One region of the Rhizobium sp. CECT 9324 genome, then DNA from elsewhere that is predicted to be linked to it. Evidence: riboswitches for the same ligand, from Rfam matches in the RefSeq annotation. Region 1 holds a riboswitch; each other region holds the start of a gene.
The links. Region 1 has a riboswitch for cobalamin ahead of LQ231_RS02610 (DUF1636 domain-containing protein). Riboswitches for the same ligand answer to the same signal wherever they lie in the genome.
Positions count from the first base shown of each region.

Region 2: another riboswitch for cobalamin. It lies ahead of bluB (5,6-dimethylbenzimidazole synthase); the one in region 1 lies ahead of LQ231_RS02610 (DUF1636 domain-containing protein).
Region 3: another riboswitch for cobalamin. It lies ahead of LQ231_RS07070 (aromatic ring-hydroxylating dioxygenase subunit alpha); the one in region 1 lies ahead of LQ231_RS02610 (DUF1636 domain-containing protein).
Region 4: another riboswitch for cobalamin. It lies ahead of LQ231_RS20755 (energy-coupling factor ABC transporter permease); the one in region 1 lies ahead of LQ231_RS02610 (DUF1636 domain-containing protein).

Region 1 is NZ_CAKKMZ010000001.1:563,373-570,710, forward strand. Features, by position in the region: gene LQ231_RS02590 (carbohydrate ABC transporter permease) at 1-419, opposite strand, end outside; gene LQ231_RS02595 (sugar ABC transporter permease) at 432-1,304, opposite strand; gene LQ231_RS02600 (sugar ABC transporter substrate-binding protein) at 1,487-2,800, opposite strand; gene LQ231_RS02605 (sugar-binding transcriptional regulator) at 2,950-3,903, opposite strand; cobalamin riboswitch at 4,127-4,362, shown strand; gene LQ231_RS02610 (DUF1636 domain-containing protein) at 4,470-4,877, shown strand; gene LQ231_RS02615 (ABC transporter ATP-binding protein) at 4,902-5,696, shown strand; gene LQ231_RS02620 (ABC transporter substrate-binding protein) at 5,713-6,675, shown strand; gene LQ231_RS02625 (iron ABC transporter permease) at 6,755-7,338, shown strand, end outside.
Region 2 is NZ_CAKKMZ010000001.1:2,859,832-2,867,169, reverse strand. Features, by position in the region: gene LQ231_RS14035 (NAD+ synthase) at 1-527, shown strand, start outside; gene LQ231_RS14030 (hypothetical protein) at 570-1,403, shown strand; cobalamin riboswitch at 1,445-1,637, shown strand; gene bluB (5,6-dimethylbenzimidazole synthase) at 1,680-2,438, shown strand; gene LQ231_RS14020 (DUF2865 domain-containing protein) at 2,389-3,090, opposite strand; gene LQ231_RS14015 (acyl-homoserine-lactone synthase) at 3,626-4,267, opposite strand; gene LQ231_RS27220 (helix-turn-helix domain-containing protein) at 4,385-5,143, opposite strand; gene LQ231_RS14005 (NADP-dependent malic enzyme) at 5,278-7,338, opposite strand, start outside.
Region 3 is NZ_CAKKMZ010000001.1:1,441,278-1,448,615, reverse strand. Features, by position in the region: gene LQ231_RS07075 (hybrid-cluster NAD(P)-dependent oxidoreductase) at 1-372, opposite strand, end outside; gene LQ231_RS07070 (aromatic ring-hydroxylating dioxygenase subunit alpha) at 374-1,618, opposite strand; cobalamin riboswitch at 1,717-1,920, opposite strand; gene LQ231_RS07065 (DUF6656 family protein) at 2,226-2,831, shown strand; gene LQ231_RS07060 (GGDEF domain-containing protein) at 2,865-3,944, opposite strand; gene LQ231_RS07055 (L-threonylcarbamoyladenylate synthase) at 4,166-5,161, shown strand; gene LQ231_RS07050 (FAD-binding oxidoreductase) at 5,158-6,597, shown strand; gene LQ231_RS07045 (LysR family transcriptional regulator) at 6,600-6,986, shown strand; gene modC (molybdenum ABC transporter ATP-binding protein) at 6,988-7,338, opposite strand, start outside.
Region 4 is NZ_CAKKMZ010000002.1:161,960-169,297, forward strand. Features, by position in the region: gene LQ231_RS20730 (TRAP transporter large permease) at 1-568, shown strand, start outside; gene LQ231_RS20735 (mandelate racemase/muconate lactonizing enzyme family protein) at 584-1,750, shown strand; gene LQ231_RS20740 (transglutaminase family protein) at 1,756-2,568, opposite strand; gene LQ231_RS20745 (transglutaminase family protein) at 2,615-3,556, opposite strand; gene LQ231_RS20750 (hypothetical protein) at 3,553-3,747, opposite strand; cobalamin riboswitch at 3,769-3,984, shown strand; gene LQ231_RS20755 (energy-coupling factor ABC transporter permease) at 4,034-4,702, shown strand; gene LQ231_RS20760 (energy-coupling factor ABC transporter substrate-binding protein) at 4,705-4,995, shown strand; gene cbiQ (cobalt ECF transporter T component CbiQ) at 4,999-5,745, shown strand; gene LQ231_RS20770 (ATP-binding cassette domain-containing protein) at 5,742-6,578, shown strand; gene LQ231_RS20775 (DnaJ domain-containing protein) at 6,620-7,228, opposite strand.

The DNA.
Region 1 (7,338 bases):
CCGATACGGGTGTCGAGCAGTCCTGTATCGCGAAAGATCAGGTAGATCGGCACGAGTACGGCGACCGCGGGCATCATCTTGGTCGATAACATCCACATCAGGATGTCCTTGGTCCGCTTTGTCGGCGAAAACGCCATGGCCCAGGCAGACGGGATCGCGATGATCAGCGCCAGGATGGTGGAGCCGACCGAGATGATCACCGAGTTCATGAACGGCTTGAAATAGTCGCGCTGCGTCTGCACCGTGACATAGTTCTCCAGCGTGAACGACGGGATCAGCCGGAAGCCCTGGATCGCTTCGGTCTCGGTCTTGAGCGACGTGATGATCGTGTAGAGGATGGGGAAGAAGATCACCATCGCGAGGATCCATGCGACGAGCGTAAAGGCGATCTTGCGCTGGGTGGAGACTGTTCGGGCCATGATCTCTTCTCCTTAGCGGTCGAGGTTCTTGCCGACGGCGCGCATCAGGAAGAAGGCGACGATATTGGCGAGGATGACTGCGATGATGCCGCCGGCTGATGCACCACCGACGTCGTAGCCGAGCAGGGCCGTGCGGTAGATCAGGAAGGGCAGGTTGGTGGAGGCATAGCCCGGCCCGCCATTGGTGGTGACGAGGATTTCCGCGTAGACGCCGAGCAGGAAGATTGTCTGGATCAGGATGACGACGGTGATCGCACGGGCCAAGTGCGGCAGCGTGAGGTAGATGAACTGGCTGATAAAGCCGGCCCCGTCCATCTCGGCCGCTTCCTTCTGCTCGCCGTCCAGAGACTGCAATGCGGTCAGCAGGATTAGCGTCGCGAACGGCAGCCATTGCCATGCGACGATGACGATGATTGAAAATAGCGGATATTGCCCGAACCAGTCGACGGGCTGCAGACCGAGCGACCTGTTGATATCGGCGAGCACCCCGTAGCCCGGATGCATGATCATGTTCTTCCAAACCAGGGCAGCTACCGGTGGCATGACGAAGAAAGGCGAGATGATCAGGATACGGACTATGCCCTGGCCGAACATTGGCTGGTCAAGCAAGAGGGCAATGCCGATGCCGCCGACCACGGTGATCAACAGAACGCCGCCGACGATGAGCAGCGTGTTCCAGACCGACTGGAAGAAAGCGGGATCGGTATAGAAGTATTTGTAGTTGAACAGCCCGGCGAAGCTGACATTGCCCGGATTGAGCAGATTGTAGTTCTGGAACGAGAACCACAGTGTCATCGCCAGCGGTACGATCATCCAGACGAGAAGAAGACCGACGGACGGCGCCATCATGAGACGCGACAGCGCCCGTGTGTTGTGCGTAGCCATGGAAGAACCCACCCTGATGGCCAACACGCGCGGCTGTGTCGGCCGGCTGCGTCAGCTCGTTTTCTTGTGTCGGCCAAAACGGCCCGAAGTATCCGCGCCGAACGGCAGGAGAGGCGCGTCAAACTTTTTGGTGTTGCCGCCCGGATCGCAATCCGGACGGCTTCATTTCCTTCGGGAGGAAATTACTTGATATAGCCGCCGCGGGTCATTTCGCGTTCGGTGACCTGCTGGGCCTGGGCAAGAGCATCGTCAACCGACATCTGGCCTGCAAGCGCTGCAGAGAACAACTGGCCGACGGTTGTTCCAAGACCCTGGAACTCCGGAATGGCGACAAACTGCACGCCGACATATGGCACCGGCTTGACAGTGGGGTTCTTCGGATCAGCAGCATTGATGCTGTCGAGCGTCATCTTTGCGAACGGAGCAGCCTTCTGGTACTCGGGATTTTCGTAAAGCGAGGTGCGCGTGCCCGGAGGAACGTTGGCCCAGCCTTCCTTGGAAGCGACGAGGTTGGCGTAGTCCTTGCCGGTTGCCCAGGCGATGAACTTCTCGGCCGATGCGGTCTTCTGCGAGCCGGCCGGGATTGCGAGGTTCCAAGCCCAGAGCCAGTTGCCACGCTTGCCAAGGCCGGTATCCGGAGCCAGAGCAAAGCCGACCTTGTCGGCAACGGTCGAGTCCTTCGGGTTGGTCACGAAGGAAGCAGCAACCGTGGCATCGATCCACATGCCGCACTTGCCCTGCTGGAAGAGCGCCAGGTTCTCGTTGAAGCCGTTCGACGAAGCACCCTGCGGGCCAGCGTCGTTCATCAGCTTGACATACATGTCGAGCGTGTTCTTCCATTCAGGCTGATCGAACTGCGGCTTCCAGTTCTCGTCGAACCAGCGGGCGCCGAAAGCGTTGGACGTTGCCGTCAGGAACGCCATGTTCTCGCCCCAGCCAGCCTTGCCGCGCAGGCAGATGCCGTTGATGCCGGCCGCGCGGTCGGTCATCTTGCGTGCCGCTTCGCCGATGAATTCCCAGGTCGGAGCGTCAGGCATGGTCAAGCCAGCCTTCTCCATCAGGTCGCGACGGTACATGACCATCGAGCTTTCACCGTAGAACGGCGCGGCATAGAGCTTGCTGTCGTCGCCGGTGAGGCCCGAACGGATGGCCGGCAGCAGATCGTCGACGTCATAGTCGGCGCCGAGATTGTCGAGTGGCAGCAACCAGCCCTGCTTGGCCCAGATCGGAACTTCATAGGTGCCGATCGTCATGATGTCGTACTGGCCGCCCTTGGTCGCGATGTCGGTCGTGACACGCTCGCGTAGGACGTTTTCTTCCAGCGTAACCCATTCGACTTGGATGTCGGGGTTCTTGGCTGTGAATTCGGACGTCAGACCCTGCATGCGGATCATGTCGCCATTGTTCACGGTTGCGATGGTAAGGGTTTCGGCAGATGCCATGCCCGCAAGGGCGAGAGCTGAGCATGCGCCCAGCAGAATCGTCTTCAATGTCATGTCTTCCTCCCAGAAGAGAACTGAGCATTCGCTTTGCTCATGGGCAATTACTCAGTCTCCGGCTGTCGAAAGTCAATGGAGATTCCATGCTGCGATGCGGCAAAGAATACTCAGGACGTTGAATTTCAATGATTTATTTTAATGAAACATCAGCCCTTGAGCAGATATCGAGCACCGTCTTCGTCGGTAATCAGCCCGTTTATGTGCCCGCCGCGAACCGCAGCTCGAATGGCGGCATGTTTGCGCTGACCGCGGGCCATGCCGATCACGGTCGATGTTTCGCGCGAAGGTATGGCGAGACTTGCCACCCGATCATTGACCGGATCATCGAGCAGGCGGCCATCGGGACCAAAGATCCAGCCGCAGATCTCACCGGTCGCGCCCGCCGTCAGCAGCGCCTCCATCTCGTCTTGCTGCAGGAAACCATCGAGCAGAAGCGGGGCATTGAGTGTCATCTCGCCGATGCCGACGAATGCGGCGTCGGAGGATTTGCCAAGCTCGATCGTGGGAGCGACCAGCGGCTGGCGGTGCAGAAGATCCCGCTCCTCGCGTGACGACACGATGACGGGCAGAGGCATGGGAAAATGCCGCGCCTTGACCGCATCCGCCATCGAAAAGATGACGTTGAAATAGGCAGCCGAGCCGTCCGGGCTGATATTGCCGGTCAGCGACACAATTTTATGCTGCGGACATTCCATCGGCGAGAGTTGATCGACCATGGCGCGCAAAGTGCGTCCCGTTCCCATGGCAATGACCAAGGGGTCGGGCTGCTTCAGCCATCGTTCCAGTTCCGCGGCGCCAGCCTCGGCCACGCCAACGGTGGCCGATTCGGAGGCCGGGTCGCTGGGGACGATTTCGACATGCTTGAGGCCGTATTTGTCTTTGACAGCTTCGCCGAGTTCGAGACAGGCGGCAATCGGATGGTCGAGCCGCACCTTGATCAGCTTTTCGGCAACCGACAGCGACACGAGCCTCTGGGCGCTTTGCCGCGAAATGCCCATCGCAACCGCAATCTCGTCCTGGGTCCGACCGGCGACATAATAGAGCCAGCCTGCTCTTGCCGCATCATCGAGCCGCGTTTGGCCTTCTGGTCGCTTTGCCATCAAGATTGGCCCACCCTTTCGAAACCAGTGCTGCCAATTTTCGCTCTGACTGTCAAATGACCGAGGCGTCTCCTCACATCTCCACAGGGTGCGCCAGCGTGTCCTGAGCGGTAAAATTGCACTGGACATTCGAATCGGAGATCTTTAATGTTACGATATTACATTACCAAATATCGGCGAGTGGATGAGGCATGAGCAGGCTTGACCGGAAGACCCGACAAGCCCTAAACATATGGCTGACGGTTCCCCAATTGGATGACTCCAAGGGGATTAATAGGGAACACGGTGCGGAATACCCAACAAGGGACCAAGACCGTGGCTGCCCCCGCAACTGTAAGCGGATTGCCGTCCATCCTCGTGGCGTGAAAGCGCCAGGCCACTGCGATCGTGATCGCGGGAAGGCAGATGGACAGCAGATATCCGCGAGCCAGGAGACCTGCCGTCGTCGAAGAGAAACCGCAACGGACGGGGTGTTCCGATGGAAAAGATCTGGCTTGAAGGCAGCGCTTCCGCGCGCTTTTACAATATTGCCATATTGCCTCCGGAGATACCGACGGAGGACAATCATGGCACATGCGAAACGACACACGGTAACCGTTTGCACGGACTGCCGAATCACGGGGACGGCGTGCCGCCCCGGACTTCAGCTTCTCGATCACCTTAACGCCTGCCTGTCAAAGATCGGGGCCTCGGACAATCGCGACTTTGCGGTTGAGGGCACCGTATGCATGGCGGGCTGCAAGAGACCCTGCACCATCGCGTTCCAGGCAAGCGGGAAGGCCACCTATCTCTTTGGTGACATCGAGCCCGACGCGGACATCGAGGCGCTGGTCACATTTGCCAAGCTCTACGGCGAGCGCCCCGATGGCATGACCCGCGAAGCAGAACGTCCGCGCGGTCTTGGCGGCAAGATACTCGCCCGCATCCCGGCCTCCGTGCTGATTTCGGAACAATCCTCGGAGCGTCTCCAATGAGCCCGAACCGTGGGAGAGCCTCCCATGAGCTGTGATGCGAATGGCACGTCGATACGGGTGTCCGATCTCGGCTGGGGTCCGAAGCCGGACCTCCTCCTGGTGCGCGGGGTGAATTTCGAGCTGAACGCAGGCGAGCGGCTCGCGATCATCGGCCCCAATGGTGCCGGCAAGACGTCGCTCCTGCGTTGCCTTTACCGCGGTGTTGTTCCGCGCGAAGGCAGGGTCGAAGTCGGAGGAGAGGACATTTGGCAAATCGGATCGCGACAGGTTGCGCGCCGAATCGCCGTGGTCCTGCAGGAAATGCCGGCGGATTTCCCATTCAGTGTCCGTGATGTGGTGATGATGGGGCGCATTCCCTGGCGCGAGGGTCTGACCGGCTGGACGGATGAGGATCGCCGCGAAGTTGCCCATGCCCTTGAGCACCTGAACCTGGCGCATCTCGCCATGCGCCAGTTCTCCACGCTGTCGGGCGGGGAAAAGCAGCGTGTTCTGGTTGCCCGCGCGCTGACCCAGAAACCCGAGATCATCATTCTCGATGAGCCGACGAATCATCTCGATATCCGCCACCAGCTCGAGATCCTCAACCTGTTGCGCAGTCTCAAACTCACGATCATCACCACGCTGCATGACATCAACCTGGCGGGCGACTTCGCCACCCATGTCGCACTGATGTGCGAGGGGCGCATGACCGCATTTGGAAGACCGGATGATGTCCTGACATCCGGCGCTGTCTCGACCACATTTGGCGTCTCAGCCATGGCGCATCCGACCCCTGGCCACAGCGTTTCACGCTTCTCGTTTTCACTTCAAACTGCTTGATTTAAAAGGATTCCACATGTCGCTTACACGTTTTTCCGCCGCGACCGCCAGCATTCTCGTCTCGGGTTTGCTGACCACCTCGGCGCTCGCTTATCCGGTCACCGTTAAGAGTTGCAATCGCGACGTTACCTTCGATGCGGCACCCAGTCGCGCCGTTTCCAACGACGTCAATCTGACCGAGATGATGCTGGCGCTGAAACTGCAGGATCACATGGTGGGCTACACCGGCGTTTCCGGCTGGAAAACCCTGGACGAAAAAATCAGGGAGGGCGTCAAGGAACTGCCGGAGCTGTCGCCCAAATATCCGACGAAGGAAGTCTTGCTCAACGCTGACGCTGATTTCTACTTTGCCGGCTGGAATTACGGCATGAAGGTCGGCGGTGAAGTCACACCGGAGACACTCGATGCGTTCAAGATCAAGGTCTACGAGTTGACGGAATCCTGCATTCACATCATGGCCAAGGGCAAGCCGACGATGAATGACATGTTTGTCGATCTCGTCAATCTCGGCAAGATCTTCGGCGTCGAAGAGCGCGCCAATGAACTTGTAGCCGGCTATGAAAAAGGACTGGCCGAGGTTCAAACCCGCATCGGCGCGGTGAAGGAACCGGTTCGTGTCTTTGTGTATGATTCGGGCACGGAGAAGCCGTTCACCTCGGGTCGCTACGGCATTCCGACGGCGATGATCGAAGCTGCGGGCGGCATCAACGTCATGGACGATGTCGAGAAAAGCTGGACTGAAGTGTCCTGGGAGCCGGTGATCGAGCGCAACCCTCAGGTCATCGTCATCGTCAACTACGGCGACGTGACGGCTGACCAGAAGATCGCCTTCATGAAGGAAAATCCCGCCTTCAAGAATCTCGATGCGGTGAAGCAGGACCGTTTTGTGGTTCTCGAATATGTCGAGGCGACCCCGGGACCACGCAATATTGATGCTATCGGCAGGCTGGCCGACGCTTTCCATCCTCGCAATATGTAGATCGCGAAACGGAAACAGGTCTTGTCACCGGGCGCCATGCGCCCGGTGAACCGAATTTTATCCAGCAGATAGGCATGTGATGACGAGCGGCAAGGTGTTGATGTGGGGGGCACTAGCGGCCGCCCTGATGGTGCTGTGCCTGACTGCAGGCGTTTCTTTCGGCGCCGCGCCGATCCCGTTCACCACGGTCTGGTCGATCATCGCCAACAAGCTTCATCCGGGCTTTAGCGAAGTGACATGGTCCGCCGGTCGTGAGAGCATTGTCTGGGACGTGCGCTTCCCGCGAGCGATCCTGGCAGGACTTGTCGGCTCAGGTCTCGCGGTTGTCGGTGCTGTCCTGCAGGCGGTCACGCGCAATCCGCTCGCCGATCCGCATCTGCTGGGCGTCTCTTCGGGTGGCGCGCTTGGCGCCATCATCGCGCTGCTGCACACGGGCCTGATCTTCGGCCTTGTCACGGTACCTCTGTTTGCCTTTGTCGGCGCACTTGCTGCAACGCTGGCTGTGATGGCGGTCACCCGCTATTCGGGCGCTGCTGCGGATCGGCTGGTCCTGTCCGGTGTCGCCGTTGCCTTTGTCGCCACCGCCCTCGGCAATCTTACCATCTTCCTCGGTGATCCGCGTGCGGCCCATACCGTTGTCTTCTGGATGCTCGGCGGATTGGG
Region 2 (7,338 bases), 2.3 Mb from region 1:
GTGCGCGCGGGACGATCCTGATGGCGATCTCCAACAAATTCGGCTCGATGGTGGTTACCACCGGCAACAAGTCGGAAATGTCGGTCGGCTATGCGACGCTCTACGGCGACATGAATGGCGGCTTCAATCCGATCAAGGACCTGTACAAGATGCAGGTCTACGCGCTTTCCGCCTGGCGCAATGCCCATGTGCCGCCGGGCGCACTCGGTCCATCGGGCGAAGTGATCCCAGCCAATATCCTGTCCAAGGCGCCGTCGGCCGAACTTCGACCGAACCAGACCGACCAGGACTCGTTGCCGCCCTATCCGGTGCTGGACGATATCCTGGAATGCCTGATCGAGAAGGAGATGGCGGTCGAGGACATCGTTGCCCGCGGCCACGACATCGCAATCGTGCACCGGGTCGAGCACCTGCTCTATCTGGCCGAATACAAGCGTCGACAATCGGCGCCGGGGGTCAAGATCACCCAGAAGAATTTCGGCCGCGACCGTCGCTATCCGATCACCAACCGTTTTCGCGATCGCTGAGGGGCTGCGAAACCGATTTCGCGGCTGCATGGAGGAGACGTGATGCGCAGTTCGGTCGAGATCTACAATATCCGCACACGGCTGAGCCGTGTGGTCTGGCAGACCGCCGATCTGGTCGAGGCACCGAACTGGTCGCCGGACGGCTCCTATCTGCTGATCAATGAAAACGGCCTGCTCTACCGGCTTTCGCCGAAGGGTGGACAAGCACCGGTACAACTCGACACCGGTTTTGCGATCGAATGCAACAATGATCACGGAATATCGCCGGACGGATCTCTGGTCGTCATCTCGGACAAGACGGAGCACGGCAAATCCTGCATCTATGTGCTTCCCGCCATAGGCGGGCAGCCGCGCCAGGTGACGGCAAAACTGCCATCCTATTGGCATGGCTGGTCACCTGACGGTCGCAACCTTGCCTATTGCGGCATTCGCGAGGATGTCTTCGACATCTACTCGATTTCCGTGGATGGCGGCGAGGAACGCAGGCTGACCATGGGCGAGGGGCGGAATGACGGGCCGGATTGGTCCGCCGACGGCGAATGGATCTATTTCAACTCCAGCCGCAGTGGCCTGATGCAGATCTGGCGCATGCATCCCGATGGCAGTGATGTCGAACGCATCACCTACAGCGATACCGGTGACTGGTTCCCGCATCCTTCGCCGAAGGGCGACAAGCTTCTGTACCTCTCCTATGCGCCGGACGTGTTCGATCACCCGCGCGACCACGAGGTCAGTCTGCGGCTGATGGATATGGATGGCGGCTCGCCAGAAACCCTGTTCGAACTCTTCGGCGGGCAGGGCACGATCAATGTGCCGAACTGGTCGCCCGATGGCGATGAATTCGCCTTTGTCCGCTATTTCCCCGTCACCGACTGATGCTCGTCGCAGGCTGATGCTTGCGTCCTCCAGCGATCGGTCTACAAGATTGACGATCAGGTGCCCGCAGTCTTGCGGGAGAATCGGGAAGCCGGCGCAAATCCGGCACGTGCCCAACGCTGTAAGGTGGATGCGCGCGCAAGGGGAAACCCGGCCACTGGTGGACAAGACCGGGAAGGCGGCGTGTGCAGCAGATGCCAAGTCAGAAGACCGGCCTGATGAGATAGACTTGCCCGCGCGGACGGCGGGCGGTTGCGCATTGTTGGGGATTTGACGATGCACGACGAACCGAACGAGTTTCTCGTCCGGGCCGGTTGCTTTTCGACGGAGGAAAAGCATGCCGTCTACCGGGCCATCCATACGCGCCGCGATGTGCGTGATCAGTTTCTTTCCGATCCCTTGCCGGACGACCTTGTCCGACGCCTGTTGGGTGCTGCGCATGCCGCGCCCTCCGTCGGCTTCATGCAGCCGTGGAATTTTCTGCTGGTGCGCGATGATGAGCGGAAGCGTGAAATCTGGGACGCTTTCGACCGGGCCAACCGCGAGGCCACTGCGATGTTCGATGCCGATAAACAAGCGGCCTATCGTGCGCTGAAACTCGAGGGGATCCGCAAGGCACCCCTCGGCATTTGTGTGACCTGCGATCGGGATCGCGCCGGTCCCGTTGTGCTGGGGCGCACACACAATGCACGCATGGACAGTTACTCGACTGTCTGCGCCATCCAGAACCTATGGCTCGCGGCGCGCGCCGAGGGTGTCGGACTCGGCTGGGTGAGCATTTTTAACGAGAGCGAGTTGAAGCGGATCCTGGGCATTCCCGACCCTATTGAAGTCGTCGGCTATCTTTGCCTCGGCTATGTCGACACGCTCTACTCGGCACCGGAGCTTGAGGTCAAAGGCTGGCGATCGCGCCTGCCGCTCGACGAATTGGTCTACGAAAACAGCTGGGGAGACCGGCCTTCCGCGTTCAACACTGCGGCCGGTGTCATTCCTGTAGAGGCTGCGGACCAGGTGCCGCCGGCTTCCTCAGATTGATCGCCCCCGTCGCCGGAGGCAGAAACTGTGGGCCGACCTTGCGGATATTCGAGGCGCTGCCATCATAGGCGCGTTCCAGCGGCGGTGCGACGGTTGCAGAAGCCGATTGGCTCTGCGGCTTTGGCGCGATGGTGAGGATGGAAGACTTGTAGTCCGGAGCAGCCTGCCTCGGGCTCAATCGTTGTCTTGCCTGCTCATGATAACGGGCAAGATCGCATCCACATTGCTTGGTTTCCCCGGCCGTGCGGTTGCGATAGGCGAATGCGTTGGGAAGGTCGCGATATGGCCTGCCGGTCACTGCCGAAATCATGTCCGATGTCTCACTGTACTCTGGAGCGTGGAAATACAGTTCGGTTTCGGTATTCGGGCACATCTGCTGGCACTGGCCTGCGTCCCGGGCGAAATTCATCGCCGAAGTGTTGGACGAAATCGGAAAAAAGCCGCCATCGCAGGTACGCACACACAGAGTGCGGATATTGCCGGTGGGCAGCGGGGCTGGCTGGTCGGACAGGACACCCGGGGCGTTGCGGCTGACTTCATACGGTTCGGCCAACGTGTCGAGATAGGGGACGCGCTGAGCTTCCTCTGGCTCGCTCGCAAGCGTCGCGTCGGTGTCGGGGCTGCAACCATTGGCCACCAATGCTTCGCTCAATCTCGTCCGCGAGCCCTGACTTGCAGCGCTGCCTGATCGAATTTCCTGTAGTTTTGCTGTGAGGATGTCCCTGTTTTCTTCCATCCTGTCGATTGCCTTGGAAAGGTCTCCGCAATCGTTTCCTCCGTCCGGGCGCACAATCACGACCGCGGAGGTCAGGCAGCGTAACCTCTTCTGGTCCTGCTTCGCCTTGCGAAGCTCCAGATTTTGTTGGGCAATGGCGCTGGCATAACGATCGATTTCGGGATTGTCACCGATGATTGTTGACGCGTTCGCAAGTCGGTCGCGCAGTCGCTCACAAACGACCGACGCCGAAGCCGAATTGGGCAGGACCCAGGCCAAGCAGAACGCAGCAACTAGAAGTCTTGGTATCCTCGTCGGCAAAATCGATTTCCCGGTGGCGCGTCGCACTCCGTGTGCCCGCGCCTGCTCCTACACCAGCTAGGCGAGAATACGCCAGTTAAAGCTAAAGTAAAATGACGATGCCGACATTGACCGCCATCGCTGCTGCGCCGTTGGCGGTCAATCCTGTTGTTTAAGCCGCGCGTGCCATTTCGAGCGTCATCGGTTGCTCCAGGACGCTGCCACGGATCGATGCGATGCTTTTCATCCGGGTGAGCAGGTCGTCCGTGATCTGCCAGCCAACGGCAACCGCCTGCACGGAACCGATCCTGTGCGGGGCGGCAATACGCGTGCCCGGGCAGCCCATGCGCTTGAACATGCGCTCCAGGAATATGTCGGTGACGGTTACGATGTGGCTCAGTCCTGATGCCAATCCGAGTTCTCCGACGCCGCACATCAATTCGGCTGCGGCAATGGTGACCTGGTTGCTGGCGCGGTCCTGCGAGATTTCCGGATCGATACAGAAACGGCTCGATTCCCAGATTGCTGCGCTGCGAATTTCTTGGCTCCCGCCCAGCAGGATGGGAAACGTATCGTCGAGCATGTTCGGTCCAAGGGTTGGCAGCAGGCGAAGAGCGCCCCGCAGACGCCCGGTGTCCCCGTAGGATAGTACGTAAAGCGGATTGGCCTGGTCGTAGTGATCAATTTCCCACTCGCCGAGAACGCCAACGTCCCAATTCAGGAGATCGTGGAAGATTGTTTTGCGCAGGCGATGCATGGCGTCGATTTCGGACGGATAGCGTTTGCGGTTGGCGCCGTTAATGATCCTGATCATTCGTCACTCCTTCAGTTGAATGGAGTGCCGAGGATGGCGATTGCAGTTGACCGATGAAACTTTCGGTAGAGACAGCTACGCGTCTGCAATCAAATATTCCATGAGGTCGGAGAAGGGCTAAATCAGTTCCAATGCCTCGTGCGGATTCGCAATCAGATTGCGCCAGAGCGCTTCGGCAACTGCCTGCGGGTTGGTCATCACGTTGAGTTTTCGGCGGGCATTGGACATGAAAAAGCGCACGGTGCGCTCGGTGATCCCGAGAATTGCAGCAATTTCCCAGTAATTCTTGCCGGCTGCCACCCACGACAAGGTCTCAATCTCTCGCCGTGTGAGCCTGTCAGGCGCATGCCGCGGATATGCGTCTGGACGCTTGCGTGCAAGCATTTTTGCGTGAAAGCTGACAGCTAGGGCGGCAATGTCGCGATCATGCACCCGGCGCAGATGCGTCCACTCATGCTCTTCCATATCGGCCTGTATGACGAGGAAAGCGGCTCGGCCATTGTGAGACAGCATGGGGTAGCACGCAGCGACCGAGTTCAGACGAAGTAGGCGTGCAAGTTTTGCGAGGTTTTGCCCTGCCAGGGTTTTGGGGGCGATATCCCGCCAATCGAATGGCTGAACCGCCAAGTCTGCATGTCTCAGCGGGGCCAGCATGAGTGTGTCGCGCAGATTGTTCGTCAGCTTGTTCAGAGTTGCCAACGGCGTGTGGTAAAGACTGTGGGCGACAATGCGACTGTCAACGATCATTCCGTCGAAATAGAGCAGGTGAACGAGGGAATACGTCTGGCGCATGCGATTGAAAAATTGCGCAGGCTCGACACGCTGATCCTGCTCGAGCCAATCACGCAGTCCGAAATAGGCCTCCGCAGATGCCATGGAAAAAACCCTAAAACCAAGGGTTCAGAATGGTTTGGCTTGCTGCGAATTGTCCAGCGGCAATCTGTCCTTGCCGCTGGTAATCGGCCGAAAACCTTGAAGGCCGTCGTCCCGCGGTGGGGCGGGCGACGACGTTATGCCGGTTGCGAGGCTTCCACGACCGCCAGGGCCGCCATGTTGACGACGCCGCGCGACGTCACCGAGGTTGACAGGACGTGAGCCGGCATGGCGGCACCCAGAAGGATAGGACCGACATGCAGTGCATCCATCATGGTGCGCATGATGCCAAGCGAGATGTTGGCAGCATCGAGATTCGGGAAGACGAGCAGGTTGGCTTCGCCCGTCAACGTACTGTCCGGCATGGCCCGTTTGCGCAGTGCTTCCGACAGCGCCGATCCGCCCTGCATTTCGCCATCCACCTCCAGTTCGGGTGCCTCCTGACGCAAGATTCCGAGCGCACTGCGCATCTTTGTGGCGCTTGGCGAGGGGCGCGAACCGAAATTGGAGTGCGACAACAAGGCTGCTTTCGGGGCAATGCCGAAGCGCCGGATTTCCTCGGCGGCGAGCCTTGTCATTTCCGCGATTTCTTCAGCCGAAGGGTCGTCGGTGACAAAGGTGTCGGTAAAGAAGATCGCGCCACGCTGCGAGATCAGCAGGCTGAGACCTGAAAAGTCGCGCACGCCGGGGCGCTTGCCGATAATCAGCCGGACGTCACGCACATGGCGGTCGAAACGGCCTTCGACTCCGCAGATCAAGGCATCGGCATCACCGCGCTTCACTGCAAGTGCGCCGATTACCGTGGTGTTCGTGCGGACAATCGTGCGGGCGGCTTCCGGGTTGATGCCGGCGCGGCCGACAATGGCAAAATAGTCATCGACATAGTCGCGGTAGCGCGGATCGTCTTCCGGATTGACCAATTGGAAGTCGACACCCGGACGGATACGGAGGCCGTAGCGCTTGAGGCGGGTCTCGATGATTTGTGGACGACCGATCAGGATTGGTTCGCCGATGCCATCTTCAAGCAGGACCTGGGCAGCGCGCAGGACGCGCTCATCTTCGCCCTCTGCGAATATGACGCGTTTTTTGGTGGCTATTTTTGCCGCAGCGAAGATCGGCTTCATCACGAAGCCGGAGCGGAAGACAAAGCGGTTCAACTGGTCGAGATAGGTATCGTAGTCGCTGATCGGACGGCGAGCGACACCACTGTCGGCTGCGGCGCGGGCCACAGCCGGGGCAATGCGCAGGATCAGGCGTGGATCGAACGGCGAGGGAATGAGGTAGTCGGAACCAAACGTCGGTGTCTCGCCGGAATAGGCCTTGGCGGCCACTTCCGAGACTTCCTCACGTGCCAGCGCTGCAATGGCACGCACGGCGGCCATCTTCATCTCTTCGTTGATGGTGGTGGCGCCGCAGTCGAGTGCACCCCGGAAGATATAGGGGAAGCAGAGAACGTTGTTTACCTGGTTGGGGAAGTCCGAGCGGCCGGTGCAGATCATCGCATCCGGGCGCGCCGCGCGCGCTTCTTCAGGCATGATTTCCGGCTTTGGATTGGCCAGGGCCATGATCAGCGGGTTGGGCGCCATCTGTACGAGCAGCTCAGGCTTCAGTACGCCTGCCGCAGACAGTCCGAGGAAGACGTCGGCGCCGTGGATGCTGTCGGCCAGCACGCGCTTATCGCTTTCCTGGGCGTAGACTTCCTTCCAAGGGTCCATGAGCTCATTACGGCCCTTGTAGACCAGGCCTTCGATGTCGTGGACCCAGATATTCTCGCGCTTGGCGCCAAGGATGACGAGAAGATTGAGACAGGCGAGTGCTGCGGCGCCGGCGCCGGAGGCGACGATCTTGACCTCCTCGATCTTTTTTCCTGCGAGTTCGAGGCCGTTGAGGATCGCAGCCGCGACGATGATCGCCGTGCCGTGCTGATCGTCATGGAAGACCGGAATGTTCATCTTGGCGCGAAGCTGGTCTTCGACTTCGAAACACTCCGGAGCCTTGATGTCTTCGAGGTTGATGCCGCCGAAGGTCGGCTCCAGGGCCGAAATCGTCGAGACCATCTCATTGACCGTCGGCGCTTCGATTTCAATGTCGAAAACATCGATGCCGGCAAACTTCTTGAACAGAACTGCCTTGCCTTCCATCACCGGCTTGGAGGCGAGAGGGCCGATATTGCCGAGACCGAGAACCGCGGTACCATT
Region 3 (7,338 bases), 880 kb from region 1:
GCGGGCATAGGAGAAATCGCCGAGCGGGCCGATCGCCTTCAGCGCCATGCCGGGCTTCAGGTTGTCGAACATCCAGCGGGTGCCGATCGAATCCTTCTGCGCCTTGACCGTGATTGCCACCGTGTAGGGCCGCGACGGGCTGGACGACAGCGTATAGGTGCGCATCACCGGTTCCGGCGAGGCCGGGATCTCCAGCGTGACGAACTGGCCGGGCTGGTAGCGGAACCACAGGCCCGGCTTGTTCGGCCGGAAGGTGAAGGTCATCACGTCGGGGGCTTCCGGCGTGACGGCAACGCATTCGAGCATGTGCTCCCGGTCCGACCAGGGACGCATCTCATCGACATGGCGATACTGGGTGACAGCGATATTCATCTCAGGCCACCGCAGACAGGCGGGCCTTGTCGCCCTGCAGCCTGTTGATCATGAAGGTCGTGTACCAGTCGACGAACTGCATGACGCCACCTTCGTGCTCGACCGAATAGGGCCCCGGCTCATAGGCCGGCGAACGGATGCCAAAGGCATTTTCCTCGACGATCGAGCGGTCCTGGTCATTGGTCATTTCCCAGACATGGGTCAGTTCCTTGAGATCGTAATCCACACCTTCGACCGCATCCTTGTGCACCAGCCAGGTGGTGGTGACCGCCGTTTCCTCGGCCGACAGCGGCGTGACCCGGAAGGAGATCGCGTGATCGACCAGGATGTGGTTCCAGGTCGAGGGATAGTGGAAGAGAAGCATGGTGCCGATATGCGAGGTCGAGACATCGTCAGACAATGGGCGCCTGACGGCGCGCTTGCCGGACATCGTGTAGCTTTCGGCCTCCTGGATTAGCGGCATGCGGGCGGTGCGGAACTGGCCGGACGGGTCAATATTGAAGGTGCTCGGCAGACCGGCGGCTTCGCAGCGGGCCCAGTGTTCAGCGATGACCGGATCATCGCCGGCGCCCTGCACGCCAGTCGCAGTCGGGGCTTCCGGATAGGTGCGGCAGAGTTCCGGGTGGTTGCTGGCGCAATGATAGCACTCGCGGTTGTTTTCCCAGACGAGTTTCCAGTTGCCCTTCTCGATGATGGTGCTGCGATGGGCGACCTTGGCTTCGGCAAGCCGATGCGGCTTCATGTAGGGTTCGATCGACGCGCGGACCGGGGCGAAATCGGCCGGCTCATTGGCCAGGCAGATGAAGATATAGCCGGCGACGCTTTCGCAATGAACCGGCTTCAGGCCGAATTCACTCTTGTCGAAGGTTTCGCCCATCTGGCGGGCGAAGACCAGCGAACCATCGAGATCATAGGTCCAGTTGTGATAGGGACAGACCAGCTTGGCGGACGCGCCACGATCCGAGGTGCAGACACGGTGGCCGCGGTGACGGCAGGTGTTGTGGAAGGCGCGGATCACCTGATCCTTGCCGCGGACCATGACGATCGGATAGTCGCCGACCTGAGCGGTGAAATAGTTGCCGGCGCGCGGGATCTCGCAGTCATGGCCGATGAACAGCCAGTCGCGGTACCAGATCTGCTCCATGTCGAGCTTGAAATAATCCTGATCGATGTAGAAAGGCTGCTCCAGGCTGAAGCCTTCCCGGCGGTTCTTCAACTGCCGCAATACGGTGCTGTGCAGATCCATGTCGTCCTCGTTCGTTTCACCGGCGATGGAACAGGAGCGCAGCACCAATCGACCCGAAACGGGCGATCACGGCTATCTCCGGCCGCCCACCGCGACCTCATATATCCTTGCATCAAGGCTGGTTTCCGGGCTCTGGAGACGTCTGTTGCCAGACTACGTGCGGCGCCTTCCCAGGATCTTCCCAGTGGCCTTTTGCCGTCACGCGAATCTCCACCACCGTTGCGGGGGCAGCGCCGGATTTTGACCGGCTTCCCGATTTCCCACCCTCCCTACGGGGCAGCACCTCGAGCTTGCCGATATCTAAACACAGCCAGCCGTCGGGTGCTGCATTGCGAAACGACACGTCCGGGAATGTTTGCGACATGCCCATGCAAATGCGCCAAAAGCAGCTCCTCAAAAATGATGTGTCTTTTCTTGGGGATAGGTCGTTTCAGTGACGTCTGTGACTATTGCGATGGCGCAAAATGACAAATCTGTGCAGGTCGCAGCAAGAACTGCATTGCGGCAAGCCTCGCGAAACCTCAAGGGGCCACAGTAGACGCAAATCATGATTAACCATGTCGCTGTAAGATCGGCGTACCGAGCCAGTAACCGTCAGAGCCTCGACATGCAAAAACTTCGATATTACGCGGCCCCGAAAGTCCCGGACAAAAGCGCGACTGCGACGAAGGCCGCGCATACCGAATTCCTGCGCACCGGACGCATCTCGCGCCATCGCGACGACTGGCTTTCGGAGGAAAAGCGCTACCTCACCTATGCGGAGGTGGCCGTGCGTACCGGGCGGCGTCTGGAAACGGCGGCGGAGACCACCCATAGCCGGATCAACGGCTTTCATCGCTCGATCCAGTTTCCGAAAATTATCTTTCACAAGACGCTCGATGACAGCCCGCATCTCGGCTACTGTCACGTCACGGCGGCACGCACCAATTTCGCCCAATATGCCGACGTGAAATGGGCCTTCTACATTGCCAACTTCTTCGCCGAAATCGGCGGCAGCGAGCAATTCTTCGAACAGATCCGGCAGAGCTATACCCGGATGTATTTTGCCGTGGCAATCAAGCCGGAAACCGAGCAGAAGGCCATGGTCGTCGACCGGTCGATCCGCGACAACGGGCTGCTGTTTCGCACCCACGACCCACGGGAAGCCTTGCGCAATGTGTTGATGCTGGGTGCCCGCGACACGGAAATCCGCAAGATCATCGCCAAGCTCTGACCCCAGGCCTGCTTAGCCGGGCTCAGGACCGGCTCAGACGCCGAAGCCACCCACCGGCTTCTTCTTGTAGATAAGCCAATCCTTGGACGTATAGTCGTTGGCGCCATAAATCGTGACGGTGTCGCCGCCATTGGCCTTCGAGGTGGCAAGCGCCTTCTCGGCAAAATTGGTGAAATCGAACGCATTCGGAGCCTGTTCGGAGAAGCAGACGCCGAAGGACATGGCCATCTGACCCGGAGTGCGCCCGCTGGACGAGCCAACAAAGGCCGTTGCCTTGAGCTTGGCGCGCACCAGCTCGATGACACGGCTGATTTCATCCGCGTCGGACGTATAGAGCAACAGACCGAAGCGGCCGGCATCGAAGCGGCAGGCAAGGTCGCCGCCACCGGATGCGGCCTCGAGCACCTTGGCAACCTGCATCAGGAAACGTTCCGCGACAGCCGGCCCCATCTGTTCCTGGATATGGGTGAAATCGTCGATTTCCCCGACGGCAACGCCGCAAAGAACCGGCATTTCCGGATTGGCATAGATCTTTGCCACGGCCTTGTTGAAGGCGCGGCGGCTGGCAAGACGGGTGAGCGGATCGACAAATTTCGCCTGTTCGGCTTCCTCGGCCTCGCGTTGCATGTCGGCCAGCGATGCCGTCTTGTCGACCACGGCGCGCACGACATTGCTGTTCTGGTGGGCGCGTTTTTCGGTCGCGGCCTTGAGCGCCTTGATCGACTGACCAAGCGGCGTTCCCTCGAGATCGGCCTCTGTCAGGATGGTTTTCGAGGCATTGCCGATGGCACGACCATAGTCGGAGAGGGAAATCTTTTCCTCGTTGAGCAGATTGATGAAATTGCTCATCTCCGCGCGGACCTGGCCGCTCTGGCGGCTGAGCAGGCCATCTTCATGGTGATGGGGCAGGTATTTGCGGCCCAGTTCGTCCAGCGCCTCCTGGCTCTTCACCTTGCCGAGCGCGATGAATTCCCGCACCAGTTCCGGATTGCTGCCGGCGTAGGCCTCGTAGACAAGCTCATAGTTGCGCGGAAGTCCGTCAATGCCCATCTGATGCATGGCAGTTGCCACACGAAGCGCTATGCTGGAGGCGGGATTCTTGACTTGCTGCATCTGTGGCTTCCCGGCTTGAGGCGGCGTTTGTCTCGTTGTCGGCGACTATAGGCAGAAGAATTCTTTCTTTCGGTTACATCGATATATAAAATTTTATCTTTGCTGGATCCCCTCAAATTACACTGTGGAACATTGTAGGCAGTGGTTCTGCAAAAAGGCATTTGATCGCGCATAAGGGAACACGCTAAGGACAGCGGGAACACAGCTAACGAGGCAGGCACATGGCCCGGATCATCGCAATCGGCGACGGCATGGATGAGGCGATCAACGCCGCATCGGTGATCCTTGCACTCGGCCGTCCGGTAGCGATCCCGACCGAAACGGTTTACGGCCTTGCTGCCGACGCCACCAATCCGGCCGCCATCACCAGCATCTACGAGACGAAGGGCCGACCGCGGTTCAACCCGCTGATCTGCCACATGGCCGACCTGGACATGGCCGAGCAGCATGCCGAGTTCGATCCGCTTTCGCGCAGACTGGCCGAGCATTTCTGGCCCGGGCCTCTGACATTGGTGCTGGCGCTCAAGCCGGAAAGCGACATCCACCCGCTGGCAACGGCCGGGCTGGACAGTGTTGGCATCCGCGTTCCTGTCGGCTTCACCGGCGACCTGATCCGGCATTTCGGCCGGCCGCTTGCGGCACCGAGCGCCAATTCGTCCGGCAAGATCAGCCCGACGTCGGCAGCCCATGTCGATGGCGATCTCGGCGACAGGATCAATCTGGTGATCGATGGCGGCGCCTGCGAAGTCGGCGTCGAATCCACAATTCTCAAGGTTGAGGACGGTGAAATCCACCTGCTGCGCCCTGGCGGCGTGTCCGTCGAGGATATCGAGGCATTCGCCGGTGTGCCGGTGCAGCGCCCCAAGATTGCCGGCGCGGCGATCATCGAGGCCCCCGGCATGCTGGCCTCGCATTACGCGCCGAATGCAGGGGTCCGCCTGAATGCCACTTCGGTTGGCAGGCTCGAAGCGCTTCTGAACTTTGGCAACACAGCCGTCGCCGGTCAGGACGACTCCAGAATGGTGTTGAACCTGAGCCCCGCCGGCGATCTGGCCGAGGCGGCCGCCAATCTGTTCGACTATCTCAAACAGGCCGATGCGACCGGTGCCGTCGCCATTGCCGTAGCGCCCGTGCCCGACACCGGCCTTGGCGAAGCGATCAATGACAGACTGGTGCGCGCCGCTGCACCGCGTGATGCGGAAGGACCCGTGGAATGACCATGACGCTGACCATGACATTGACGCGGGCCGAAACGCTGCGGGCATTCATCGACATCGTGGGGGAAGCCCATGCGCTGATCCTGCAGGACGACATCAAACCGTACCTCACCGAGAACCGCGGGCTCTATCACGGTTCATCGCCACTGGTGCTGAAGCCTGGTTCGACAGCGGAGGTTTCTGCCATCCTAAAACTCGCCAGCGAGACCGGAATGCCGATCGTCCCGGTCAGCGGCGGCACCGGCCTTGTCGGTGGCCAAGTGCCGCGCGAGGGCAGCGAGGACATTCTGCTGTCCCTGGAGCGGATGAACAAGATCCGTGAAATCGATCCGCTCGCCGACGTGATCGTCGTCGATGGCGGCTGCATCCTGGCCGAGGTGCAGAAGGCGGCCGAAGCGCATGACCGGCTGTTTCCGCTGTCGCTCGGGTCCGAAGGCTCCTGCCGGATCGGTGGCAACCTCTCGACCAATGCCGGCGGCACGGCCGTGCTTGCCTATGGAAACATGCGCCAGCTTTGCCTCGGGCTAGAGGTTGTGCTGCCGACCGGCGAGATCTGGGACGGTCTGCGGCGGCTGAAGAAGGACAATAGCGGCTATGACCTGCGCGACCTGTTCATCGGCGCGGAAGGCACGCTTGGCATCATCACGGGCGCCGTGTTGAAGATGTATCCGCGGCCACGCGGCAAGCAGGTGGCCTTTGCCGGCCTGACGTCTCCGACACAGGCACTGGCGCTGTTCGAGAAGGCATCGCAGCACTGCGGCACGGCGCTGACCGGGTTCGAACTGATGCCGCGCCTCGGAATCGAATTCACCACGAAACATATCCCCGGCGTGCGAGACCCCTTGCCCTCGGCCCATGCCTGGTATGTGCTGATCGACATTTCCACCTCCGATTCTGCCGAGACGGCGGACACGATGATCCAGGCGCTGCTCGAGGACGCCTTCGAGGCCGGCCTGATCGAAGACGCGGCGATTGCCAGCTCGCTTGCCCAGCAGGAGGCCTTCTGGCATTTGCGCGAGAGCATGTCGGAGGCGCAGCGGCCGGAGGGTGGCTCGATCAAGCATGATGTGTCCGTGCCGGTGTCGCGCATTCCGGCTTTTCTCAGCGAAGCGGACGCGGCCGTGCGCCGTGTGATGCCGGATGCCCGCATCTGCGCCTTCGGCCATCTCGGCGACGGCAATATCCACTACAATATCAGCCAGCCGGTGGGCGCCGACAAGGCAGAGTTCATCGGCCGCTGGCGCGAGATGAATGCCGTGGTGCACGGGATCGTGCATGCGCATAACGGCTCGATTTCCGCCGAACACGGTGTCGGACAATTGAAGCGGGACGAGCTTGCCGCCAGCCGGCCGGCGATCGAGACCGAATTGATGCGGCGGATCAAGCAGGCTTTCGACCCGAAGGGCATCATGAACCCCGGCAAGGTCATCGACTGACCATGACCAAGGAGACGCGCCTGACACTCAGGATCGACCTTGCCAATGGCGCGCGTCTTGGTCCGGGCAAGGCGGAGCTTCTGGCGCTGATCGTCGAACACGGCTCGATCCGGGCGGCGGGGGCTGCGATCGGCATGTCCTACCGCCGGGCGTGGCTGCTTGCCGACGAGATCAACCGGATGTTCACCGAACCGTCGATCTTCACCCGCCATGGCGGCAAGAGCGGTGGCGGCGCCGGACTGACGCCGTTTGGCGAAAGGCTGCTCGCCTGCTGCCAACGGATGGACAGCGAGAGCCGGAAGGCTTTGGCGGCGGATCTTGACTGGCTCGATGAGGCGATGAACCGCGCGTTCGAAACGGGCAAGTCGGAAAAGCCGGAGCGCGATTAGCTCAGGCGCGTCGAAATAGGCCTTCCGGCGCGATCGACACCGTCTTGAACAGCAGATGGACCGGCTTGCCGATGGCGAGTTCAAGCTGGGTCGCCGAACGGCGGGTGACCTCGACGACCATGTGTTCGCCACCGCAATCGACAACGATCGCGACGGCTGCGCCATTTTCGCGTTGAATATCCGTGATCTCTCCGGCCAGACGATTGAGGGCCGACAGACCGCCGACATCGGCGGTGGCCAGCACGATATCGGCGACTGGGACAAAGACGCGGATCTCCGTGCCGGGAGGCAAATCGACCGCCCGCAGAAACAGGGGACCGGCTGCGGATTGCGCTTCGGTCAGCCCGTCATC
Region 4 (7,338 bases), on a different contig from region 1:
CACCGAAGGTGGAGGTATTGCCGTCTTTGTGGCGACGATGCTCGGGCTATTCATGTTCCGAAGCATCAACCTTGCGGATATCTGGGGTGCATTGATCGTTTCCGCGAGGGCAAGTGCAACGATCTACCTGTTGGTCGCGGCGTCCTCCATCCTGTCCTACGCCCTCAACCTGCTTGGAATAGGCGCAATGGTTACGGCAGCAGCGCCGTACTTCGAGGGAAGCCCGGTCCTGTTTCTGGTTGGCATCATGGTCCTGATGTTGATCCTTGGCTTGTTCCTCGACATTGGTGCTGCACTGCTGATCTTTGTGCCACTCGTCATGCCCACGGTGATCCAACTCGGCATCGATCCGATTCAAGCGGCGATGGTGATCATTCTATCGCTCGCCATGGGGTTGATCACACCTCCAGTCGGTGTCGTCCTTTTCATTCTGATGAAGATCGGCAACATCAGGCTAACTCCACTGATGCGCGAACTTTTCCCGTTCATCATTGCGGAGATCTGCATCATCCTGCTCTTGATATTCTTCCCCTCTCTCTCAACCTGGCTGCCGGACCTGCTTCGATAGACCGCGTCAAACTATCTGGAATCGCACATGAAAATTACTGCCATCAAGCCATATATCGCAAGAGTTGGCGTCAGAAACCAACTGGTCGTCAAGGTAGAGACGGACAGCGGTATTTATGGCTGGGGCGAATCCGGGCTGTCTTACCGTGAAAAAGCGGTAGCGGGTGCCATCGACCACTACGCCCAGTTCCTGCTGGGACAGGATCCGATGCGCTGTGGGGCTCTATGGCAGGAAATGTATAGGAGCCAGTATTTCGAAGGTGGCCGTGTTCTGACGGCGGCGATCGCCGCCCTTGATATTGCTTTCCATGACATCAAGGGCAAGGCACTCGGAGTGCCCGTCTATCAATTGCTGGGAGGAAAGCAGCGCGATCTAGTACCGGCATTTGCAACGACATCCGCAGAGCCGGGCGAGGCGATGATCGAGCAGACTGTTCTGCTGAAGGAGGCCGGATGGAACTGCGTGCGTTTTATTGCCGCCGGCCAGGAAAACACCGAGCGTTTCGAGCCGAGGGAATCCATTGCCGTGACCGCCGAATGGGTGACCCGCGCTCGTGCGGAAGTCGGCCACGCGATGACGCTGGGCGTTGAATATCATCATCGGCTGAGCGTCGCGGAAGCTGCTTCCTTCTGCCAGAAAATGCCGAGTGGCACGATCGACTTCATCGAGGAGGCCATCCGTGACGAGGCACCAACCGCCTACGAAGCCTTGCGCCAGATGACGAATGTGCCATTCGCAATCGGCGAGGAGTTTTCATCGAAGTGGCAGTTCCTGCCCTATGTCGAGCGCGATATCCTGCAGTTCTGCCGGATCGATATCTGCAATGTCGGCGGCTTCACCGAGGCGATGAAGGTCGCGGGCTTGTGTGAAGCCCATTATATCGATCTTATGCCGCACAATCCGCTGGGCCCGATCTGTACGGCGGCATCCGTGCATCTTGGCGCGGCTGTCGCCAATTTCAGCTGGCTGGAATGCCGCCAGAGCCCGGCGGAGCAACACTGGGGCTTCGACAATTCCACCCTGTTTCCAGGCCAGATTCAGATGGATGGCGCGTTTTATGTCGTTCCTGACGCGCCGGGCCTGGGAGTGGATGTCAACGAGGCGGAATTGCAGAAAATGCCGTTCGAATACGCCGAGCCGCCGCATCTGCGCCGGACCGACGGCTCGTTCACAAACTGGTAGTCTGGTCAGGCATCGATGATCTCGTCGGTGATAACCTCGAAACGAACCAACTGTGCGGGGCCGAAATTGGTGGTCAAGGCCACGTCAATGGCATCGCGCCCGGTCGCCATCAAGATGCGCCCGATACGCGGCTTGTTGTGACGGGCATCGACCGTGTGCCAGCAGCCGCCAAGATAGACCTGAAACCAAGCACTAAAATCCATCGGGTTCGGATCCTGCGGCACGCCGATGTCGCCCAGATAGCCCGTGCAGTAGCGGGCTGGAATGTTCATGCAGCGGCAAAGCGTAATTGCCAGATGCGCAAAATCGCGGCAGACGCCGGTTTGGTCCATGAAGCCGCCATAGGCGGATCGGGTCGAATCGGCTCTGTTGTAGTCGAATACGATGCGGTCATGGGTGAAATCGAGGATGGACTTGACGCGCGCCCAACCTGTTGGGGTGGTGCCGAAGTTCTGCCAGGCGAAATCGGCCAAGCGATCGGTGTCGCAATAGCGACTGCCCAGCAGATAAACCAGGACATCATCCGGCAGATCCTTGATCGCGTGCTGGACGGCATGTTCGGGGATGATGTCGGGCTGGCCGTCGTCATAGATATCGAACGACGTTGATATTGTGGTCAGACCCGGCGGAGCGAGGATACGCGAGCAGGCGTTTCCGAACCCATCCATGTAATTCCAGGCTTCAATGTCTCGATCGAAGGTCAAAACTTGTTCTGATAAGAGGTCGACGCGGCGGGAGGGATGAATGTTCAACGCCAGTAGCATTGGTGTTGGTTGGGTGCATTCATAGCCCAGATTGAAGCCAGCTCTTATCTTCATGAATTCCTCGGTTCGGTGCCCGTACAAATCGCCGGTCGGCGCTGGGTCATGAGTGAACGCTCAGCAGGGACGAGTGTTCCGTCACATGCCCAGGCAAATGCCTTCTATCGTCAGCAGGTTTCGTCGTCACGTTGACCTGTACCGACATGCCCGCAAAGTCAGTTGGCCCACCGTCGTAACTTCCATAAAGCGGCACGGCCTGGCGTGGGTCGCGCGCAACGCCGACGCGGATCAAGTCACGGTTGCCGACAATGCCATTTGTTGGGTCGAATTCGACCCAGCCGGCACCCGGAATATAGACTTGGCACCAGGCATGTGTGGAGCCGCCGCCACGGGTCGTCGAACCGTCGCGATCCGGGACATAGACATAGCCCGTGACGAAACGGGCAGCCATGCCAAGCGCACGACAGGCCTCGACCATCAGCAGGGCGAAATCGCGACAGGTGCCCTTGCGGGACGACAGTGTCGTCTGCGGTGTCTGTGTGCCGGGTTCATGTCGCCGGGCATAACTGAAGCTTTCCTGGATCGCGCAACACATGGTCATCAACAGCTGACCCGTTGGCGTGGCCATTCCAAGTGCGACAAACTGGCTGGCCCATTTGGCGACTTCATCACTCTGGTCCGGATAATGCCGTTGAATGACCCGCTCAAGGTCCGGTTGCTCCTCAGGGTCATAGGAGAATGGATAGGTTGCGGCTGCCTCGTCAATCTCAAGATCGAGTGCGACCTGCGGCGTGTGGTCGACAGTGATCCAGGTTTCGAAACGCAGGCTTGTCGATGGCCGGGTGATATCGACAATCGCGACGCAATTGCCAAACACGTCCTGAATCCAGCGTATCTGCTGTGGATGTGGATCGCAGAGGAGCGTTGCGTCGAGAAGGCGTTGGTCGTAGCTGTCGCGCGGTCGAAACATCAGCCGATGCTCGCCGAAATGCACCGGTCGTTTGTAGCGATATTCGGTAACATGCCTTACGGAGAAAATCGTCATATTGGAATTTTGGCCTTGCGCTCCAATGATGAGCATGCGCCGGGACGTTGCCTGACTGGGAGCTCTGAATGTTTATCAGGCGACCATAGCACCTCTATGGCTTGGCGGCTTGCCCCATTTTCACTTTCGCGCAGGGAATTTCCGTCGTCTTCAGCTTTTGCCTGACGATCGATTTTTCTGTTTCGTTCCATTGTCATTTTCCCGCCGCACGCCTATGAATTTCACCAGATGGTTCCGCCTGACCAAGGGATGGCGGATGAAAAGGGAACACGGTGAGGATTACCCATCAGGGGCCAAGACCGTGGCTGCCCCCGCAACTGTAAGCGGTGAGCGACGTCCAGAATGCCATTGGCCAAGTGATCGGCTGATAAGGCGGACCGAGCTATGACCCGCGAGCCAGGAGACCTGCCATCGCTGGGCCACGACATCCGTGGTGACTTTTTCGGGCCACGCGGCGGGCGTGGTTGAGGGTGTTATATGCATATTATGGAAGGCTATCTGCCGGCCGCGCATGCGGTTGGCTGGGGCGCGGTTTCCGCGCCATTCGTGATTTACGGTGCCAGGCGCATCGTGACGCTGGTACGAGAAAAACCAGAGGTCAAACTGCTGATGGCGGCATCCGGCGCTTATGTTTTTGTGCTCTCCGCTTTGAAGATTCCATCAGTGACCGGAAGTTGTTCCCATCCAACGGGCACGGGTCTGGCCGCATCGCTGTTCGGACCCACGGTGACCACCGTGCTGGGAACGATTGTTCTCTTGTTCCAGGCACTGCTCCTTGCGCATGGTGGCTTGACGACCCTCGGTGCGAATATATTCTCGATGGCCATCGTCGGGCCCTTCGTCGCCTACGGCTTGTTCAAGGGGATCACCGGGGCAGGTTTCAGCGGAGCGGTGGCGATCTTTTTTGCGGCCACGGTCGGCGATCTTGCAACCTATGTCACCACTTCGCTGCAACTGGCGCTGGCCTTCCCTGATCCGGTATCGGGAATGACGGGTGCCGCTGCCAAATTCCTAGGGATTTTTGCATTTACGCAAGTTCCGCTGGCCATCAGCGAGGGCCTGCTGACCGTCATCGTGTTCAACCTGCTGCAGCGCTACAGCCGCGGCGAACTGAATGCGCTCAACATCTTCTCCGCAAAGGCCTGATCATGCTGAAACGTAATCTCTGGATGCTGTTCGCCGTCATTGCCTTGGCAATCCTTCCGCTCGTCATTCATCACGGCGGCGATGCCGAATTCGGTGGTGCTGACGGTGAGGCCGAAGCTGCAATCACCGAAATCCAACCCGATTACCAGCCTTGGGCGGCACCGCTCTGGGAGCCGCCGAGTGGGGAGATCGAGAGCCTGCTGTTTGCCCTGCAGGCAGCGCTGGGTGCTGGACTTGTCGGTTTCTATTTCGGCCGCAGGACGTCGCCAAAGAAAACCGCGGATACACTGTAACCGATGCGCGCCATCGATCGCTGTGCCCAGACTAACCGGTGGCGTCATCACGCCGCCGGTGAAAAACTCCTTTTCTCCGGCGGGGTGATGGCTGCGTCACTCCTATCGGCAGGATGGACAGGCCAATTGATGTTCCTCGTTGTTATGCTGGCCACTATGAGGGTTGGTGCGCGTATCGCATGGCGCGACATCCTGCGAGCGGCGCGCATACCGTTTCTGTTCATTACGACGGGCACGGTGGCTCAATTGATCTCCGTCACCGCGGTCGATTTCGTGCCGATCGTATCTGTCGTCCCGGGCGAAGGCATAGAGAAAGCGCTCTTTGTCGCGCTGAGAAGCAGTGTCTGCGTCTCAGCCTTGTTGTTCCTGGCATTGACCACACCCTTGTCAAGCATTCTTCAGCTGTTTCAGCGGATAGGGCTCAGTGTCGAAATATCGGATATCGCCATGGTGATGTTCCGGATGATCTGGCTGCTGCTCGATTGTCTTGATGCTGGCCAGCAGTCGCTTGGCGCCCGGCTAGGCTATAGCAGTCGCCGCCGGATGCTGAGGTCCAACGGTCTTTTGCTTGCGTCGTTGCTGCCGCGTGTGTTTGACCGGGCCAGACGGATGGATGCCGGCCTTGCTGCGCGCGGTTACACGGGCCGCTTGAATTTCATCTCGGTCGAAAGGCCGGCGTCGGGTCCGCGGTTGCTGCTGATTGGCGCAGGCTTGATCGGTGTATCTGCAATGACGTGGTGGCTCGGATGATCCTGGAAGCGCATAGGGTTCATTTCGCCTATGAAGATGGGACTGTTGCTCTCGATGAGGTTTCCCTCGCAATCCGGGGGCAGGAGAAGCTGGCGATCTTGGGCGCCAACGGTGCCGGTAAGTCGACCCTGCTGTCGCTTCTCAACGGATCACTCAGGCCTTCCGCCGGAGATGTGCTGCTGGACGGAAAGCCCGTTCGCTACGGCCGTAGAGATCTGACAGAACTTCGGTCTCGAGTTGGCCTTGTCCTTCAGGATCCAGATGATCAGCTGTTTGCAGCGACCGTGTTCGAGGACGTCTCCTTCGGGCCTCTCAACCTCGGCCTTTCCCCCAGTGACACCCGGGATCGCGTGACACATGCGTTGGATGCGTTGGGAATTGATGCGCTGTCGCATCGCCCGACGCATCTGCTCAGCTTTGGTCAGCGCAAGCGGGTCGCAATCGCCGGTGTCCTTGCCATGTCTCCCTCGGTTTTGCTGCTCGACGAGCCGACCGCCGGGCTCGATCCAAAGGGCGTTGAGGAACTCACCGAAACCCTGCACGTGCTGGCCGCAAATGGGGTCGCGGTGGTGGTGGCAACCCACGACATGGATATGGCGCATGCATGGGCGGACAGGGTTGCCGTCTTTGCGACGGGCAAGATCGTGATGGACGGCACACCAGACCAGGTGTTCGGCACCGAGAATTTCTGCGAGCGTAGCGGCTTGCGCAAACCCATCATCCATCAGGTGGCGCAAGGTCTGAGGGATCTTGGCCTGATGCCGGCTGGCAAGGATTTGCCACGCGGCGTCAACGATCTATTGCGGCAGGTCCGGGTGGCGATCACGCCTTAGACTGATCGTCACCGGAAGCTGTGCGGACTGGCGTCGCCCGTCTAGCAAAAGCCGTTCAGCTTCAGGATCTTGTAGGCGTTGATCGATTCCTGCAGTTTGTCCTCCGAATTGCGATCGCCAAGATTGACGTCCGGATGGTGCAGCTTGAGGTTCTGTTTATAGCGGGCCGTGATTTCCGCTGGCGTCGCATCCTGCGAAAGTCCGAGCGCTTCGAAAGCCTTTGCTTCCAGCACCTTGAGTGTGCGCCGCTGAAGTTCTGCCGTTGCCGCTTGACGTTGAGCCGCAGTTTTACGAGCGTTGATCGCCTTGGCTGACCCGGAGCGGGCGGTCGAAGGAAGGGGCATTTCAGAAGGCGGTTTTTTGCTCGTACCAGTGGTAGGACGGCTGCCGCTTGCAGCTTCCCGCTGATAGCGGGCCGTCACCGGGTCTGACAGGTTCGTGGCGAAATTATAACCCTTGTTGTATTCCTTGACGTGCTCGGAACAGAACAGGATGTATTGCCCTTCCGCATCCCGTCCGACGGGTGCGCGATGGCTGCCACTTTTGTCACAACCGTCCCATTGGCATTTCGGGCCACTCGTCTCGCGATGCGGCGCCGGTTTTTTACGGGTCGACCTCAGGCCGACGAAAATCTTTGAATCAGAAGTCATCGCGCCTTATAGGGCAGTCGGCTTGCGACCGGCAAGGCATATGACAATTCGATCAAGCAGCGTGCTGTTCTGTTGCCGCAAGAGCACAATGCTCGACTGGGCGTGTGACC